DNA from 2 places in the Endozoicomonas sp. ALD040 genome. Region 1 is predicted to be linked to the other one. Evidence: predicted binding sites of a transcription regulator. Region 1 holds the regulator's gene; the other holds the start of a gene.

The links. The regulator LexA, encoded in region 1, represses DNA repair genes until DNA is damaged. The targets are predictions, from matches to a motif close to TACTGTNTANNTANACAGTA.
Region 2: ruvC (crossover junction endodeoxyribonuclease RuvC) is a predicted target of LexA. The motif match lies at 3,441-3,460, and genes of this name have one in related genera.

Annotation. Positions count from the first base shown of each region.
Region 1 covers NZ_CP184829.1:5,722,136-5,732,169, forward strand. The annotation lists gene ACOJUN_RS20685 (serpin family protein) at 1-767, shown strand, start outside; gene ACOJUN_RS20690 (serpin family protein) at 1,069-2,802, shown strand; gene lexA (transcriptional repressor LexA) at 3,044-3,661, shown strand; gene ACOJUN_RS20700 (SulA-like leucine-rich domain-containing protein) at 3,773-4,261, shown strand; gene ACOJUN_RS20705 (hypothetical protein) at 4,288-4,530, opposite strand; gene ACOJUN_RS20710 (PTS sugar transporter subunit IIB) at 4,708-5,046, opposite strand; gene ACOJUN_RS20715 (DUF6586 family protein) at 5,142-5,636, opposite strand; gene topA (type I DNA topoisomerase) at 5,704-8,346, opposite strand; gene fadA (acetyl-CoA C-acyltransferase FadA) at 8,853-10,025, opposite strand.
Region 2 covers NZ_CP184829.1:6,647,492-6,657,525, reverse strand. The annotation lists gene ACOJUN_RS24590 (FmdB family zinc ribbon protein) at 65-325, shown strand; gene aspS (aspartate--tRNA ligase) at 448-2,229, shown strand; gene ACOJUN_RS24580 (YebC/PmpR family DNA-binding transcriptional regulator) at 2,328-3,074, shown strand; gene ACOJUN_RS24575 (hypothetical protein) at 3,071-3,256, opposite strand; gene ruvC (crossover junction endodeoxyribonuclease RuvC) at 3,597-4,124, shown strand; gene ACOJUN_RS24565 (carboxymuconolactone decarboxylase family protein) at 4,121-4,666, opposite strand; gene ruvA (Holliday junction branch migration protein RuvA) at 4,805-5,416, shown strand; gene rarD (EamA family transporter RarD) at 5,480-6,355, opposite strand; gene ruvB (Holliday junction branch migration DNA helicase RuvB) at 6,580-7,590, shown strand; gene ACOJUN_RS24545 (hypothetical protein) at 7,657-8,115, shown strand; gene ybgC (tol-pal system-associated acyl-CoA thioesterase) at 8,179-8,592, shown strand; gene tolQ (protein TolQ) at 8,735-9,409, shown strand; gene tolR (protein TolR) at 9,429-9,875, shown strand; gene ACOJUN_RS24525 (energy transducer TonB) at 9,955-10,034, shown strand, end outside.

The sequences.
Region 1 (10,034 bases):
GGTTACTCGACAAAATTTCTGAGGTATTTGGAACCAACATAATAAAGGCCGCTGATTTAACAAGATTAGGCGATTCATCAGACGGTGATCTGGAGATACTACAGAAGACCAAAGTATCCATTGGTGAAAAGGGAGCTTATGGTACAGTGGCCACTGCCGCAACAACTACTCTCAGGGACCCATCCTCTCGTCCCAGCTTTGAGTTTAATTACCCTGGATACATTGCCATTGTCGATGGACAAGGTAATCGGTTGCTTGAGATGGTGATTAAGGATGGCAGCTTTTTTGAGCTTGGCGGTACACCTGAAATCACACCCGCTGGAAAACAGAGCTCTGACAACCAGTCAGGTTATTACGATTTTGACATGTCTGATAGTGAAGATGATATGCCTGATAGTGACTATAATACAGAGCCTAAAATCGATTTGCCCACAAAAATAAGGCTGGTACAAGAAGACTTATCTGCAATAAAACGGTTATCTTTTGACTTTTTTGAAACTGTAAATGTGAGTAATTTTATAAAAGACTATTATGATCCGGATGGGAAACTTGAAATTAAAAGCGCTATGGCAGATGATAAAATTTTAACACTCGAATTCTTTTCTTCGGATGACGCTAAAGATCTTAAAGAAAGAATATTAAAATCCATAGGAGAAGAATACAGATCTGCTGTTAAGATTTATGAAAGAGATAATCCTGTTGAAATAATAGTTAATAATAATACCTGGCATAAAATGATTGCTAAAATAACTTCTGGACAATCATAAAAAAAAGCCAAATCCGGAGTTTAATCAGCTCCGGATTTTTTTATTAACAAAAGCCTGAAAGCAAACTAGCCCCCATAAAATGAACAGATAGACAAGTTAAGTTTTATGGCAGGAAACAAGATGTTATCGTAACTAACTAACCAGTTAGTGATTAATGCAAAAGCAAATACTTAACTCATAGTAATGCTACATAACACAGAATTTACGGCTATTTGAAAAGCATGCGCTGTCCGCAAACATGGAAGCAGTATGTTTGTCCTGAATAAAAAATTAATTATTATCAGAGTTAGGAGAAAATATTATGCACCCTATTGGACATTCATTCAGACAATTTTCATTGTCATCGCAACCGCTAAATCTGCGAAACACATCCTTCAAAGCCACCTCACAGGCTTCATATCTTGTAAAAAAATTGATTGATAAAGTGTCATTAGGAATTCTGAACGCCTTAGACGACAGGGACAATAAAAGCAAGGTAGTGTCTTCTACCAGCCTGGCTCCGGTTCTGGGTATGCTTCTGGCGAGTATGGATGATAAAGCCAGAAAGGCATCGATCCTGGGTATCTCTAAAGAAGAGTTAACTGATGAGATGGAGATTGAGATCCATAAAAAACTAGGCGAATTCAGCATTAACCATGCTTACGCCAAGGATCCGTATCAGATACAGAAGGCACTCTCTTGCGCTAACTTTATAGGTTCTGACTCTGCCGTCATAAACGAGCATCTTGATCAGATACTGTCTGTATGTTATCGAACCGAAAAGCTGGACCGTCCTGACCAGGACAGGTGCCTGGCCGACATCGCAGAAGACTTCGTGAAAGAGAAGACTCATGGAAAAATCAATAAGTTGTTTCATGGTCATTGTAAAACTCGACGAGAACTGATTACAACGGTAATTGGCAATGTGATGGAATTCGAGGGTATCTGGGAGAGGCCATTTTCTAAAGAAAAAACGGCCTCGGGCAAATTTATCTGCGCAGACGGAATTATGATTGAAAACGTCAAGATGATGAAGTCAACTGAAAACGTGCAATTTTTTGATAATGGAAAATTTGGCGCCATTGGCAAAAATTTCCGATCAGTGAATGGTGAAGATCTTAAATTAGTCGCAATAATAACCCCTGATGACAGTCCGACAGGGATTAACAACCTTGATTCTGATACAATCAATCACCTGATTGACGGATTAAATGGCCGTAAAAAAGAGATGGATCTAATGCTACCCAGGATAAAAATAGACGGCAGTTGTGACACTAATTTACTCGACAAAATTTCTCAGACATTTGGAGCCGATGTCATAAGGTCTGAAGATTTAACAAGATTAGGCCATCCCTCAAATTGTGATCTGGAAATTCTTCAGAAGACCAGAGTATCCATTAATGAAGAGGGAGCTTATGGTCAAGTTGCCACTGCCGCAACAAGAACACTCAGAGGCTTCGGTACAAAAAAACCACCACACTTTCATTTTGTCTCCCCTGGTTACATTGCCATTGTAGATGGACAAGGCAATCGGTTGGTGGAGATGCTGATTAAGGATGGCAGCTTTTTAGAATTTTATGCGGCCGGGAATGACTCAGCTGAAAGCTTGAAATCTAATGATTTGAAATCTGATAAAAGTTTGAAACCAAATGACTTGACAGCTGATAGCAAAATGACTCCTATCGAAAATTATAAAAATTACAGAAAAATAGATGAACCCAAAAAAGACGAAAAAATTATTGAAGAAACTATTAACTCTATAAAATATATGTTACCAGATGATGAATCTATTGATGTGAGTAAACTAATATACCATAAGTTTGATCCGAAAGAGGATTTTAATATCAAAAGTGCCAAAGCAGTTAAATCCAGATTAGCTATCCATACTGGTAGTAAGGATAATGCCCTTGATATCAGAGAAAGAATATTAGAATGGCTTGATTACAAACATGTAGATTTTGTTAAAGTTTGGCATGGTTTTGATGGCTTTGAAGTAGAAGTTTCAAATGATGCCTGGGATGCACTGCGGAAGAAATTAACTTCTACACAATCATAAATAAAATGCCAAATCCGGAGATTAACCACCTCCGGATTTTTTATTAAAAAAAGCTTCAGGGACTCAGCTTGCGAATTTCAGCCAACAACTCATCACTATGGTGGCAAAGCATGCCTCACCTGCACCATTGACGACCCTCTTGTCAGTTTTTGCTTATCGTCGCAGCCTGGATAATAACTTGCCACCACAAGAATACTGTATATAATCACAGATACTGTATAAAAAAACAGATTGAGAGACCATGATCAAACTGACTAAACGGCAATCCGAGATACTGGACCTGATCAAATCTCATATTGACGAGACAGGTTTCCCACCCACCAGAGCCGAAATCGCCAAGACCTTCGGCTTTCGCTCACCCAATGCTGCCGAAGAACATCTCAGGGCACTGGCCCGTAAAGGCGCTATCGAGATTACCCCCGGCGCCTCCCGCGGTATCCGTATTCCGGACAGCCAGCCTGAAGGCCTTCCGATTATCGGACAAGTTGCTGCCGGGAACCCGATCCTCGCCCAGGAACATATCGAAGACCACCTGATGCTCAATCCCGCTTTCTTCACCCCATCGGCAGACTTCCTGTTAAGGGTAAAAGGAATGAGCATGAAGGACATCGGGATTCTTGATGGTGACCTGCTGGCCGTTCACAAGACAACAGATGTTCGAAACGGTCAGGTTGTCGTCGCCCGGATTGAAGATGATGTCACCGTAAAAAGATTCGAGAAACAGAAAAACAAAGTATTGCTGCATCCGGAAAACGACGAGTTCGAAACCATAGTCGTTGATCTCACTCAGGATGCCTTTGCCATCGAAGGTTTAAGCGTCGGAGTCATCAGAAATCAGTCCTTAGACGGAATAAGATGAGCCTGACCATTACCAGAGACACTACTCACAACAGGCAGCTGTTGTTAAAGGCCCACTACGCTGAAGTGCGAATAACAAACAGCGTCCGGGCTATGCCAGAAGGAAGAATTTATGCTGTACCGAACCAGCAGTGAAAGGCACAATTTTTCAGCCCCAAGCTACCAGACCAATACAGTCTGCATTAACCCCTCGCGCCTAGAAAAGACTTTATCAGGAAAAACTGAAAAGTCTCTGAAGCCCAGTATTAATGAACTCATTCTTTCAGGTCAACCCTGGCAGGCAGAACAACTCCTGACGCCCATGCTCAGTCAGCTGTCCACTGACAGTGAACGTTGGTTGACCCTGATTCTGGCAGATGACACCAGAACCCTGCACTGGTTAAAGAATTGCGACTTAAATCATGACAAGGTGCAAATCTTTAGCTCCAACAATATTAATCAGACATTGGAACTCACCAGGAAAGCGCTGGCATCCGGAACCAGCCACACTGTCATCAGCTGGCTGGGGCATTTGGATAAAGGGTGGCTAACTAAGCTTGAAAGCGCAGCCAGGAATGGACAGTGTCAGGGGCTGGCTATTCGCAGTAGACAGGTTGCATGATGCCCGTCATTTTCATGAAAATGGAGTCAGTGCAGTACTCTGTTCTCAGGAATCTCTTCTTCAGAGGATTGCGGACGAGTGAGTTCAGCAACTTCACGCATGCCAGCATCAAACATGACCTTTGCCACTTGCAAATGGTCCCCTTCAAGATACTGTTTGGCTTCCTCTGAAAATTTCATAGTCAGCAGGGGCTCACCCTCGTCGTCACTGCTTCGCAGAACAATCTCTCCTGTTGGAAGTTCCACAATTTCCAAAAACGATGCAGCCATATTTCGTTCCATAAATAGCGTATAAGAGGGAGAAATCATGCAGCATTGTGACTTATGATGCAATAGGTCAGTAGAGAGTAATGCAAAGTGTTATTGCAGACTGGAAAGTAAAAACCCTTAAAAGAGCTGCAGCTTTTGCCCCCGTATTGCAGCATACACACGATAAACTGGAATTAATCAGGCTGTTAGCGACAGAGCAAAGCCCAACACTTTCGCACCATTCATCGTGCCATAATCAACAGGGCTGATCGCCTCAACCGGAACAGCATATTCGGCAGCACGCAGCTTGAGATCATTCAACATATATTTAACCTGAGGACCCAGCAGAACAACATCGAAACAGGCTACCTGTTCATCGAAATGACTAGCGCCGAAGGCTTCAACCTCGACTTCTTCACTCCGACTTTCAGCTGCTTCGCGCATTTTCTCCACCAACATGCTGGTAGACATACCTGCCGAACAGCACAGCATGATCTTAGTCATAAGATACCTCTGATCAAATTGAACAACAGCCATAAACAACAGAGTTCTAAACATTCCCACAATCATGCACGGTTTGAATCAATCCAGGCACACTATTATGAGTCATGAATCAGATCTAAAAAATCTAATCACCATTCAAGATTGAAATTTCTAAAGTGCCCTACCAACTCCTTGAGGGAGGCAAGAATACTCTTGGCACTTTCTGGCGTCTTAATACCTTTGGTGACTTCACTGGTATCCGAAGCAATCATAATCATACTGCTATTACTTGAATATGATTGTATATTACCATTAGCATTAAAAATATCGTCATAAGCTTTAAGTAAATCTGCCAGCCAACTGTCCGATGACTCCAGCTGCTTTAACTGCTCGAGTTCAGACACTTCTGCAGGTTGCTCATCCATCAATCTGCAAGCATCTTCCAGAGACAGCAACCGGGTCAGCTGCTCACCGTAGGGAGACAATATCTCCGCCAGCATCGAGGAATAGGCTTGACTGGCATGCATCAGAAATGCCTCTCGAAAAGCCTCCTGCTCAAAAGCTTCTGCTCTTTCCCAGGCATCCAGCTGTAAACGGGCATAGTGTAATTTTTTGTTGGTATGGGAACGCCACTGCTCAGACATAATCTTTCTCAAAAATAAAAAGACCTCCACGGATCTCTGTGAAGGTCTTGTTTGTGACGAGGCCAGGTCAGGATTTTTTACGCTTCCTGGTGACTTTTTCTTCCCACCTGCCGTCCTGGAAGGTAGCACTCCACCCTGTCGCCTTACCTTCAGACTCAGTCATAACATACTGAGTCCTGGTTTTGCGACTGTAGCGAATGATTGCGGGATTACCATCAGCATCCTGTCTCGGTGCATCCAGAAGATAATGATACTTTGGATCAATAGCCGCCTGATGCGGGATCAGTTCACTGACCAGAGGAGCACGGGTCTCACGGTTCTTTGGGAACTGACTGGCCGCCAGAAAAAGACCTGAGGCACCATCTCTGAGAATATAATGATCATCCACTTTCAGACATTTGAGCTCAGGCATGGGTACCGGATCCATTTTGGGGGGAGCCGCTTCCCCGCTTTTCAAGAGCTTACGGGTGTTTTTACACTCGCTGTTGGTACAACCAAAGTATTTACCAAAGCGTCCGGATTTGAGCTGCATCTCAGAACCGCACTTGTCACATTCAAGCACGGGACCATCATAACCCTTGAGTTTGAACTGACCTTTTTCCACTTCATAGCCAGAGCAGTCCGGGTTATTACCACAGACATGAAGCTTACGCTGCTCATCAATCAGGTAGCTTTCCATTGCCGTAGAACACTTGGGACAACGATGCATAGCCCGCAAGGCGTTGACTTCTGCATTCTCGTCGTCAGCATCTTCAACTTCTTCGCCGGGCACCAGATTAATGGTACATTTACAACGCTCCCTGGGCGGGAGCGAGTAGCCGGAGCACCCCAGAAATACTCCCGTACTGGCCGTGCGAATCATCATATCCCTGCCACAATCAGGACATTTGATATCGGTAGGAGAAGGGTCATTGGATCGCATACCGTCGCTGTCGTCTTCAGCCTGCTCCAGCTTGCTGCTGAAATCACTGTAGAAACTGTCCAGCAGATCTTTCCAGTTCTCACCACCTTCAGCCACTACATCGAGATTGGACTCCATCTTGGCGGTAAAGTTGTAATCCATGAGATCATGGAAGTTCTCAACCAGCCGGTCTGTGACAATATCGCCCATTTTCTCGGCATAGAAACGACGATTTTTCAGGGAAACATAACCGCGATCCTGAATCGTCGAAATGATGGAAGCGTAAGTCGAGGGCCTGCCAATGCCACGCTTCTCAAGCTCTTTTACCAGAGCCGCTTCACTGAAACGGGCCGGCGGTTTTGTAAACAGCTGTTTCGGGTCCAGTTTTTTCAGATCCAGCGGATCACCTTTTTCCAGAGCCGGCAGAATGATGTCTTCACCCTTTTTGGCTATGGCTGCCATAACCCGGGTGTAACCATCAAACTTGAGGGTTCTGCCCCTCGCTTTGAGATCAAAGTCGTCCACCCGAACTGTCAGGGACGTACTCAGGTACTCCGCAGGCGTCATCTGACAGGCAACAAACTGTCTCCAGATCAGTTCATAGAGCCGCTCTGCATCCTTCTCAAGACCGGAAATAGAGCCTGGCTCAGCAGTCACAGAGGAAGGACGTATTGCTTCGTGAGCCTCCTGAGCGCCTTCTTTACTGGAATACCGGTTCGGATTTTCAGGCAGATACCTTGAGCCGAACGTACCATCGATAAATTCCCGGGCACTCTCCACCGCTTCCTGACTCAGATTGGTCGAGTCAGTACGCATGTAGGTGATGTGACCCGCTTCATAAAGACGTTGGGCCATCATCATGGTCTTCTTGACACTGAATCCCAGACGCGTACTGGCCGCCTGCTGCAGGGTTGAGGTAATGAAGGGTGCAGAAGGACGACTTCGGGTCGGTTTGTCTTCACGCACGGTCAGCTTGTAATCAGCCTGTCTCAGCTTTTCAAGAACAACTCCGGTGGCAGCCTCACTGACAGGTCTGAAGGCATCGCCAGCTTCTTTGGCCACCTGAAAACGGATAACTTCTCCATTTTCCGTAGCCAGGTCAGCGTAAACTTCCCAGTACTCTTCCGGGATAAAGCTTCTGACTTCACGCTCCCGCTCAACAATCAACTTAACCGCTACTGACTGCACCCGCCCTGCTGACAGGCCACGGGCAATTTTAGCCCAGAGCAGAGGAGAAACCATATAACCTACTACACGGTCGAGGAATCGCCTTGCCTGCTGGGCATTGACTCGGTCAATATTGAGAGAGCCGGGCTCTTTGAAGGCTTCCTGGATGGCATTCCTGGTAATTTCGTTGAAGACTACCCGCCTATAACGACCAGGCTCCCCCCCAATGGCTTCCTGAAGATGCCATGCGATGGCCTCTCCCTCACGATCCAAATCGGTTGCGAGGTAAATTGTGTCAGCCGATGCTGCAAGTCGACGCAGCTCGTCAACCACCTTCTCTTTGCCGGGCAGTATCTCGTAACGTGCCTGCCAGCCTTTTTCAGGGTCGATGCCCATTCTTTCAATCAGCTGTTCTTTGGCTTTGCGCTTCTTATGGATGATTTTCTGCTCAGGAGATAGCTTACGTGTCTCAGCAGCAGCCTTTGCCCGAGCTTTGGGGTCCACAGGCTTCCTGGAGCCACCTGCAGTGGGCAAATCACGAATGTGACCAACACTGGACTTAACAACAAAGTCCTTGCCCAGATATTTGTTTATTGTCTTCGCCTTGGCCGGCGACTCGACGATAACTAAAGATTTACCCATGCTACCTTACACGTCCTGTAATCAGCTCCATTGTTCCGGTTATGCTGACCAGCCTGGAAAAAAGATCATAAAACACTCAGTGCTGTCTGCGACCAAAACAAGAAAGGTCGGGAATTGAAAATTGTTTCAATATATAAGGTCAAGAAAAACATCGGTCAAGGAAAACCCTGCAATGATCCTGAATTTTTCTCGAACGACCCTCTTATTTATCGTTTCACAGCCTCAATGATTAATCCAGCCAGTTATAAGCAATAATATCCTTGAATATCAAAAGATTATTTAATTACTGTGAAGCCTGACAGATTTCATGATGATCATTGACGGGAAAAAATGTCGGGTTTTACCGACAAAATAACTTATGCAGACACTGAAAAATATACTCATTTTCGAAGCAGAATCTCTGCATAAAAATGCATCAAAAAGGAATACCCCGGAATAGAATTCCGGGGCGAGTACTTTCAGGCAGGATAAGCCAGACAGGAACCCGTCTGGCAAAGGCCGACGCCTTACAGACGTTCAAATACCGTAGTAATACCCTGACCCAGACCTACACACATGGTTGCTACACCGAGCGTACCATTGTTCTGCTTCATTACATTCAGCAGAGTACCGGAGATGCGGGCACCAGAGCATCCGAAGGGGTGACCCAGGGCAATAGCGCCACCGTGCAGATTCACCTTCTCATCCATCTTGTCGAGCAGATTCAGGTCTTTCAGGACAGGCAGAGCCTGAGCAGCAAAGGCTTCATTCAACTCAACATGATCAATGTCATCGATAGTCAGTCCTGCACGCTCGAGAGCTTTCTTGGTGCTGGGCACAGGACCATAGCCCATGATGGACGGATCAACACCGGCAACTGCCATGGAACGAATCACAGCCATTGGCTGAAGACCCAGGTCCTGTGCACGCTGTGCAGACATAACAATCATGCAGGAAGCACCATCGGTAATCTGGGAAGACGTTCCGGCTGTCACTGTCCCTTTCGGGTTAAAGGCAGGCTTCAACTGCGCCAGTCCTTCGAGTGTGGTTTCAGGACGGATCGTCTGATCTTCGGTGAAAACGGCCAGATTGCCATCATCATCATGTCCCTGCATAGGGATGATCTCATCTTTAAACTGACCGGCTTTGGTCGCTTCCCAGGCTCTCATGTGAGACCTCACACCAAATTCATCCTGGGCTTCACGAGTAATGCCGTGCATCAACCCCAGCATTTCTGCAGTCAGACCCATCATACCAGCAGCTTTGGCAGCGTACTTGGACAAGCGCGGGTTAGGATCCACTCCGTGCATCATACCCACATGGCCCATGTGCTCAACACCACCTACAACAAAGACATCACCGTTACCGGTTTGAATAGCCTGAGCAGCGGTGTGTAGTGCGCTCATGGAAGAACCACAAAGACGGCTGACAGTCTGGGCTGATGAAGTATGAGGAATGGGAGTCATCAAAGACGCCATACGGGCGACGTTCCAACCCTGCTCCAGAGTCTGGTTGACACAGCCCCAGATCACGTCTTCAACTTCTTCAGGGTTAACACCGGGATTACGGTTCAATACTCCGGTGATAAGGTTGGCAGACAGGTCATCGGCACGGACATTTCGGTACATGCCACCCTTTGAGCGACCCATAGGGGTCCGCCCAAAGTCAACAATTACGGCGTCTCTCGGATTAAGGCTCATAGTCAATTC
Region 2 (10,034 bases), 930 kb from region 1:
AAATCAAGGGTTCAGGTATAATGCCCCAGTTCTGACAATGGCAAACAAAGGATAGACAGATTCAATGCCGATCTACGAATATCAGTGCGGAAGTTGCGGTGGTGTGCAGGAAGTGATTCAGGCGTTCAGCGATGCACCTCTGACTGACTGTGGTGTCTGTGGTGAGCCTGAATTGAAAAAACTGTTGAGTGCCCCGGCCTTCAGGCTGAAAGGTGGCGGCTGGTATGAAACAGACTTCAAGAGTGGCAATAAGAAGAATCTGTCCTGCAATGATAATCAGGGCCCTGCCAAGGGCTCGGGCGGCGCTGCAGCCGCCAGTGAATAATTCGGTCATTTGAGCGCTGAGGTTGTGCTTCACCCGGAGTGACTCAAAACCATAAATTCAGGCACAAAATTTCAGATAATTCTGTGCTGAACCTGAACAGCCCCCCAGTTTCGAGGTATGTTATGCGCAGCCATTATTGCGGCGAACTGAATCTCTCCCATGACGGGCATGAGGTTACCCTGTGTGGATGGGTACACCGACGTCGCGACCATGGTGGTGTGATCTTCCTGGATATGCGAGACCGTGAAGGTATCGCCCAGGTTGTTATTGATCCTGACACCGAAGAGGCGTTTGCTCTCGCTGATAAAGCACGCAGTGAATATGTGCTGAAAATCACCGGATTTGTACGCCCCCGTCCCCAAGGCACTGTAAACACCAATATGGGCACCGGTGAAATTGAGGTGTTGGGTAAGCAGGTAGAAATCCTGAATGAAGCCCAGACACCGCCTTTCCAGATCGAAGGCTACACCGATGTAGGTGAAGAAGTTCGTCTGAAAAACCGTGTTATTGACCTGCGTCGTCCGGAAATGCAGGAAAAAATGATCCTTCGCAGCAAGCTGACCAGTGCTGTTCGCAGCTTTATGGATGAGCAGGGTTATCTGGATGTTGAAACCCCTGTTCTGACCCGTGCGACCCCGGAAGGTGCCCGCGATTACCTGGTACCCAGTCGAACTCACGAAGGTAAGTTCTTTGCGCTGCCACAGTCTCCCCAGCTGTTCAAGCAAATGCTGATGGTGGCAGGTTTTGATCGTTACTATCAAATTGTAAAATGCTTCCGTGACGAAGATCTGCGTGCTGACCGTCAACCAGAATTTACTCAGATCGATATCGAAACCTCCTTCATGGACGAGTCCAGGATCATGGGTATGGCTGAAGACCTGGTTAAGACCACTTTTAAAAAGGTAGGTGGTGTTGAACTGGGTGAATTCCCGCACATGACTTTTGCACAAGCCATGAACCTTTATGGTTCTGATAAGCCAGACCTGCGTATCCCTCTGGAACTGGTGGACGTTGCTGATTTGATGGCCGGAGTTGAATTCAAGGTCTTCAAAGGACCGGCTGAAGATCCGAAGGGGCGTGTAGCCGCACTGAAAGTACCCGGTGGAGCTGAACTTTCCCGTAAGCAGATTGATGACTACACCCGGTTTGTCAGCATCTACGGTGCCAAGGGTCTGGCCTGGATCAAGGTCAATGAAATCGAAAACGGCGCAAACGGTCTTCAGTCTCCGATCATCAAGTTCCTGGGCGACGATGTCACCATGAAGATTATGAAGCGTCTGGATGCCAGCAATGGCGATATCGTCTTCTTTGGTGCAGACAAAGAGAAGGTAGTCAACGAAGCTCTGGGTGCATTGCGTTGTAAGGTCGGTGCTGACCTGAATTTGTATACGAAAGAGTGGGCGCCACTGTGGGTTGTTGACTTTCCAATGTTTGAAGAAACAGACGACGGTGAACTGACCGCGCTGCACCATCCATTCACAGCGCCAACGACTTCACCTGAAGAGCTTGAAGCAAATCCTGCTGAAGCGCTTTCCCGTGCCTATGACATGGTTATCAATGGCTATGAAGTCGGTGGTGGTTCTGTTCGTATTCACAACCAGGAAATGCAGCAGACAGTATTTCGTATCCTGAAAATTGAGGAAGAAGAGCAGCAGGAAAAGTTTGGCTTCCTGCTGGACGCTCTTAAATACGGTGCGCCTCCCCATGGTGGTCTGGCGTTTGGGCTTGACCGTCTGGTTATGCTGCTGTGCGGGACCGATAATATTCGTGACGTTATTGCCTTCCCGAAAACTCAGTCCGCAGCCTGTCTGCTGACTCAGGCTCCGGGCGAAGTGGATGCTACCCAGCTACGCGATCTGAATATCCGTATTCGTCGTGATCCGGCGTCTGCAACCAGTCACTGAGCGTCTGCGGCTGTTCCAGAAAACGTCTGCGACCATTTTATAAATTGCTGAGGCCGGTTTTTACCGGCCTGTTCAAGAAGAGATAAAGGGTATTTTCTATGGCAGGTCATAGTAAATGGGCCAATATCAAACACCGTAAGGCGGCTCAGGACGCCAAGCGTGGCAAAATCTTCACCAAGATCATTCGTGAGTTGGTGGTGGCGGCCAAGCAGGGCGGTGGGAATATCGAGGATAACCCCAAGCTGCGTCAGGTGGTTGACAAGGCTCTGGGTGCCAATATGACCCGTGACACCATCAACAGGGCGATTGCTCGTGGTGCCGGTGGTGATGACGATTCCAACATGGAAGAAGTGACCTACGAAGGTTATGGTGCTGGCGGTATCGCGGTGCTGGTGGAATGTCTGACAGACAACCGTAACCGTACCGTTGCAGAAGTACGCCATGCTTTCTCCAAGCATGGTGGTAATCTGGGTACTGACGGTTCTGTAGCCTACCTGTTTGAGCGTAAGGGGCAAATCTTCTTCGAACCGGGTCTGGATGAAGACACTGTCATGGAAGCTGCTCTGGAAGCCGGTGCCGAAGATGTACTGACTAACGACGATGGCTCCATTGAAGTGGTCACTGAGTGGACTGAGTTCATGGCGGTAAAAGAAGCTATTGAAGCTGCAGGTTTGAAACCAGCGGGCGGCGAAGTAGCGATGATCGCTTCTACCCGGACTGAACTGGACAAAGACGGTGCGGAAAAAATCATGAAGCTGGTGGATCGTCTCGAAGACCTGGACGATGTGCAAAATGTTTACACTAACGCTGACATTCCTGCCGAAGTGATGGCGCAGCTGGACTAAGTTGTTCTGTCGGTGTGAAGAGCCTCGATAACGAAAGTGTCGGGGTTTTTTTGTTTCTGTTCCGGAGATACCAGCCCGGCTGGAACATCTGTGAACGCCCAGACATTGAAGCCTACCAGCAGCATAAACAATAGAATAATGATGCCTGTGATAATCATTAATGTTTTTAGCAGGTCGGACATTAATCGTTTCCGGATCATCTTGTGGAGTAAAACAGTCTTGAGCAAGAACAATGATCTTTGCGGTTCTCGCCACGAAAGTATTACCAGAGAAATACTAAGCTGCTTCTATCGTTACTCACAGGCAAATTTGGTAATTCAGTGTTCTTGAATTGTAAGTTTCTGATACCCACCGGCACCGCTGGTATATTGTATGGGTGTACAGTATCCTTTTGACATAACCATGACCTTGAACCCTCGCCTGTCAGATTTTTTTGGCAGAAGCTGTCACACTCATTGACCCCGGGGGGCATCAAACGCTGTCATTGAAAATAGCGACATCTGACTTGAGAATACATTCTGAATGGCCATCCTGATGGGGATAGATCCGGGCTCAAGAATTACCGGCTATGGATTAATTGAAGAAGTAGGCAATAAAACACATTATGTGGCGTCCGGTTGTATTCGCATCCGGGAGGCGCCTCTACCTGAGCGCTTGCAGCAGATTTATGAAGGCATCAGCACTTTGATCGAACGTTACATCCCGCAGTCCGTTGGTGTGGAGCAAGTGTTTATGTCCAGAAATGCTGATTCGGCACTGAAACTGGGTCAGGCCAGGGCTGCGGCCATTGTGGCTGTGGTTAATCACAATATTGAGGTGTCGGAATACTCTGCCCGGCAGGTCAAGCAGGCTGTGGTTGGTAAAGGCTCTGCGGATAAGTACCAGGTAAAGCACATGGTGAAGTCGATCCTTGACTTGAATGATACCCCTCAGGCCGATGCTGCGGACGCTCTGGCGGTTGCTCTTTGTCATGCTCATACTCGTTCCAGTCTGGTCAGGATGGCGGGTGCTACGGGTACTCGACGTCGTCGTCTTACGGGGCAGTCTTAGTTTGGGTGGACACAAAGGTGAAAGGAAGCAATGCAAAACACCAGATCCAGGATCTGTTGTGGCGTGTAGATTTTCTTCAGTTCTTTCCAGTTCTCCGGACTTATGATCTGTTCTTTGTAGAGTTCTTCAGTGGTTTTCAGTAACAGGCGTTGTTTGTTGTCCCAGCCCGGTGCCAGATGGCCACGGGAAACCATTTGTACATCACTGGCTTTCAGTCCCGTATCCAGTGCACATTGAGCAATATCCGGGATCAGGTGTCTGGTATTGCAAATGTACGCACTTCTCAGGGCAACCAGAGCGCGATCTCTCATCGGGAGGCTGCTGTAGCCTTGTATATAACTGATGAAGCTGCGAGCAGGCTTATCAAGCTCAGGTGAGTTTGCCGGGCGTCCCGGGAAATCTTCCTTTAACAAAGATTTTTGTGACTTGATGAAAGGGATGGGAATAGGGCCACCGGATACAGCTGGGTGGTATTCACTGGCCAGGCCAGCCTCGGGCAGGATCTGCCAGAGTGATCCCAGAAATGTGCGAAGTTTCTTCAAGGGGGCAGCTCCTTCAGATCATCGAATTGAACTTCTCTTAGTGATTAGAGAGTGACAATTCTCAGGAGTTCTACGCCCTCGTCGTATTGTTAGGCGTTCTGACCTTATAGTCAGAAAATAAAAGATTTGGAAAACAGGATGATTGGAAGAATTCGGGGCCTTCTGGCTGACAAACAGCCCCCTCATTTGCTGATAGAGACCCATGGTATCGGGTATGAAGTGGAAGCTCCGATGTCGGTTTTTTATAAACTGCCGGACGTTGGTCAGGAGGTCGTGTTATATACCCACTTTGTAGTGCGCGAAGATGCTCAGCTCCTATACGGTTTTAGCAATCGTGATGAGCGGGAGTTGTTTAGAACTCTGATCAAGGTCAATGGGGTTGGTCCCAAGCTCGGACTGACCCTGTTGTCCGGTATAGAAGCTGATGCTTTTGTGCGCTGTGTGCAGGAAGGTGATAGTGCCACTTTGGTGAAGTTGCCGGGTGTGGGTAAAAAAACAGCCGAGCGGCTGATTGTTGAAATGAAAGATAAGCTGGATCGTTGGCAGTCAGCACCTCTGCTGGAAGGTAAGCCTCTGGTTGCCGGTGGCGAAATGGCTGCCGAAGCAAAAGATATTGAACAGGAAGCCGTCAGTGCTCTGGTGGCTCTGGGTTATAAACCCCAGGAAGCCGGCAAAGTCATTGGTAAGTTGCTCAAGGATGGCATGACCAGTGAAGAGCTGATTCGTCAGGCTCTGAAAAGTATGATCTGATAACACCGCGTCTTATTTAAAAGGTGAGACGATTGAGTCTCACCTGCTTGTCTGCTTTGTAGTTTACCGGATGAACTTCCTGACCGAGTCAACGCAGATGGCTGCCGTTGCCAGCCAGATAAAGCTATAGCTGAGCCACTGCTGTAAGGTGAAGACTTCTCCGAGAACGGTGACAGCCACCACAAATATCAAAGCAGGCTCCAGGTAGCTCAACAGGCCAAACAAACTGACAGACAGATGCCTGGAGGCGTTGATGTAGCAGATCAGTGACAGGCTGCAGAGTAGCCCCAGACCTGGCAGCAGATACCAAAGAGTGACGGAATGGGTCAGGTTTTGCATAAAACTCTGATCACTCATCAGTATGAAAATACCAGCCGGAAGGAACAACAGGTGCTCAAAAAGCAGGGCTGGCAAGGTATCGACCTGCAAAGGTTTACGGATGATGAAATACACCGGATAAAGTCCGGCCACTGCCAGGCTGACCCAGGGTAATGAGCCCTGTTGCCAAATCATGGCAAGCACGCCTAATGACGCGGACCCCATGGCAAAGTAATGAGCCTTGTTCAGTCTCTCGTTAAATACCAGCTTGCCGGTTAATGCCAGGGTGAGTGGCAGCAAAAAATAGCCAAGGGAGAGATCCTGTGTTTTATCATTCACGGGGCCCCAGACAAACAGCCACCACTGAAAGCCAACAATCAAACCACCCAGGGATAGCATCAGCACAGTTTTCCGGCAGAGAAAAACCGCCCTGAAGCCCCGGAGCCGGTCCATGCGATAGCAGACCATTGTCAGGCAGAGAGCGCTGAAAATGACCCTGTTCCAGAACAGGGTATTTCCGGACAGCTTAATAAACTGTACATAAATGGGCACAAGCCCGAACATCACGGAGGCCATGACCGAGTTAGTCAGGCCTTTTCCAGAAACCAAATGTGTATTCATTCTGAGTACTTCCTTTAATCAGAATTTAAAACAGAGAGTATAGGAGTCCGATGACTCCGAAGTTTAAAAGGTAATGCACCCCCGGGCAGCTAAGTGCTCGCAAGTGCTCTTTTTACGTTCAGAGTGCTTGGACGATTAAATGTAGCGTTTTGTTCCCAAAGCTGGATTATTTTTTTAACAGACTGGAGATGGTACGCTGAGAGTAATGGTAGACGAGCTAGAACATGATTGAAGCAGATCGATTGATATCCTCCTCAGAACGCCCTCTGGAAGAGGTGCTGGATCGGGCTATTCGCCCGGTAAAACTGGCTGATTATGTGGGACAGCCAAAAGTCAGGGAGCAGATGGAAATTTTTATCCAGGCTGCAAGACTTCGTAATGATGCCCTTGATCATACCCTTATATTCGGACCTCCGGGGCTGGGTAAAACCACGCTTTCCCACATCCTTGCCAATGAGATGGGCAGCAATATTCGAACGACTTCTGGCCCGGTGCTGGAAAAAGCGGGTGACCTGGCAGCTCTTCTGACCAATCTTGAGCCCAATGACATTCTGTTTATTGATGAAATTCACCGCCTCAGTCCGGTAGTGGAAGAAGTATTGTATCCGGCGATGGAAGATTATCAGCTGGACATCATGATCGGTGAAGGCCCTGCTGCGCGATCTATCAAGCTGGACCTGCCTCCCTTTACCTTGGTGGGAGCGACAACCAGGGCGGGTCTGCTGACGTCTCCGCTCCGGGATCGTTTTGGTATTGTACAGAGGCTGGAGTTTTATAATATTGAGGACCTGACTTATATCGTAGAACGTTCTGCCGGAATTCTCGGGGTGGGGATTGATAAGGAAGGTGCAGGAGAGATTGCCCGACGCTCCAGAGGAACGCCCAGAATTGCCAACCGATTGCTGAGAAGGGTGCGTGATTTTGCCGAAGTAAAGGGGAATGGTGTGATCCACAAGGAGACGGCCGATGCCGCATTGAATATGCTGGATGTTGATGCCAGCGGTTTTGATCATATGGACAGACGGCTGCTGTTGGCCATGATCGAAAAGTTTGATGGTGGGCCGGTCGGGGTAGACAGTCTGGCGGCTGCCATCAGTGAGGAGAGGGATACCATCGAAGATGTCCTGGAGCCTTATCTTATTCAACAGGGCTATATGATGAGAACCCCCAGAGGGCGGATGGTCACCAAGCACGCATACTTGCATTTTGGGCTTGACTACCGGATAGAAGAATAAGTCTTTCCGGTTTAATATCTGGATCGTTCTTTTGAAAAACGAGTGGCTAAGGAAACGCTGATGCTCATGAGAATTTTAGGAATCTACTGTCTATTTGTTCTGTCGCTCACTGCTCTGAGTGGTTGTCAGACTATTACTACGGAAGCGACGCCAATGCGTCCAGGGTTCTACTCTGCACCTTTCTCTGTCTCGGCGGCAAGTTGCTCGCAGGTGCTTCATGGTTCCAGCCAGCTGCCGATTGATCTGTATCATGCCGGAGTCTGCTTCGAGCAGGGAGTGGGTACAACAGCTTCCTTAGCCCAGGCTGTTGAGCGTTACTCCATGGCGGCTCGATGGGGGATTCCGGAAGCCACCCAAGCCTTGAAACGTTTGCACAAACCCGTTCCAGCTCCTGATTTGCTGCAACGCAGAACAGAGCAGGAACAACGCCTGAACAAGCAGAGACTGGATGAGGAAAAACTCAATAAAGGCTCCTATCCTCCGCCTCATAATTTCCCTCATTGTGGTCGTTCATCGTGTTATTAACTTGCCAGGGTATCGGCGTCTCTGGCAGTCTCTGATCTGGTTTAATGTTATGTGTACTGCTCTGTGACTGATACCTTTTCTATTCCCATTCGAGTCTATTATGAAGATACCGATGCCGGCGGCATCGTATATCACGTCAATTACCTGAAGTTTATGGAGCGAGCCAGAACCGAATATCTGCGAACTACCGGTTATGACCACCAGAAGTTGTTGAAGGAAAAGAAGCAGCTGGTAGTGGTTGATGCTTCTGTTCAGTTCAAACACATTGCCCGGTTGGATGACTCTCTTAACGTGACTGTCGCAGTTGAAAGTATGGGTAAAGCCAGGATGGTTTTTCTGCAACAGTGTTTTCGTGAAGGTCTTTTGATATGTGAAGGTCGGTTTGTGGTGGCTTGCCTGAACAGTCAGAGCAGAAAACCCACAGCGATTACAGAATCCTTACGGAATAAATTAAGTCCTGACAGCAATTCGCCCTGAGATTGGTGGTACTATCCATAACTGCCTGTTTATCATGAAAATGCAGTCACAGCGTCTGGCCCGATTCCAGAATGATTGTCGATGATCATTTCTCTAACAAGTATTAATCAAATTAAAAGCGAGGTTTTCAGTGGCAGATAGCATGTCCATTTGGTCACTGGTAGGCAATGCCAGTTGGATCGTTTTACTGGTGCTGATACTGCTGGTGGTGGCATCTGTTGTTTCCTGGGTGATGATCGTTCAGCGTGGCGTACTCATTCGTTCCGCTCAACGCAATATGACGGCCTTTGAAGATCGCTTCTGGTCGGGGATGGATCTGACCCAGCTCTATAAAGAGCTGGACAAAGAAGAAGACCTGGGTGGTCTGGAATTGGTTTTCCGTTCAGGCTTTAGTGAGTTTTCCCGCATGCGTTCTCAGGGTACTGGAGAGGCTGATGCTGTCATGGAAGCCACACAGAGAGCCATGAGAGTGGCCATCTCCCGTGAGCAGGAAAAACTGGAAACGCATCTGCCCTTTCTGGCCAGTGTCGGTTCGACCTGTCCTTATGTTGGTCTGTTCGGTACCGTAGTCGGCATTATGAACTCTTTCCGTGGGCTGGCAAATGTGCAGCAGGCCACTCTGGCATCGGTTGCTCCTGGTATTGCTGAAGCCCTGATGACGACAGCGGTTGGTCTGGTAGCTGCGATTCCTGCGGTGGTAGCTTATAACCGTTACGCATCCAGAGTGGAAGCCCTGCTGTCGAACTACGAGACCTTTGCGGATGAATTTTCCAGTATTCTTCATCGTAAGGTTCACAGTCGTCACAGTGCAGGCTAAGGGAGCGAGTAAAAAAATCATGGCTCGATCCAGAACCCGGCGCAAGCCGATGTCAGAAATCAACATGGTGCCGTTTATCGACATCATGATGGTCATGCTGGTGGCCTTTATGGTCAGTGCCCCGATGCTGACTCAGGGGGTAAAGGTAGAACTTCCGAAGGCAACCAGTAATCCGATGCCACTGCCTGATGATGCCAAGACTCTGATTATCTCTGTCCAGTCCGATGGCAAGTTCTTTATTGATCTGGGCGGTCATCAGGAAAGTGCCAAAGGAATGGATGAAATCAGTGAGAAGGTAGGTAAGGTTCTTTCTGCCAGTCCCGAGACCCGGGTGTTGATAAAGGGGGATCGTAAAGTTGACTATGGCTCAGTGGTTGAGCTGATGGCCAGATTACAGGGAGTAGGTGTTAATGATGTGGGATTGATTACAGATCCTGCGTTGCTCAATGAACGGACGAAGCGCTGATGATAGAAAGTGTTATCCCCTGGTTTGACTGTCAGTCAGAACAAATCATGATCATGGTGTTGTGGAACGCAGGGCTGTAATGAAGAAAATTCCATTGATCGGTGCTTTATTGAATCATAAGCTTTTTCAGGGTTACGGGTTTGCAGTGGTGTTTTCCTT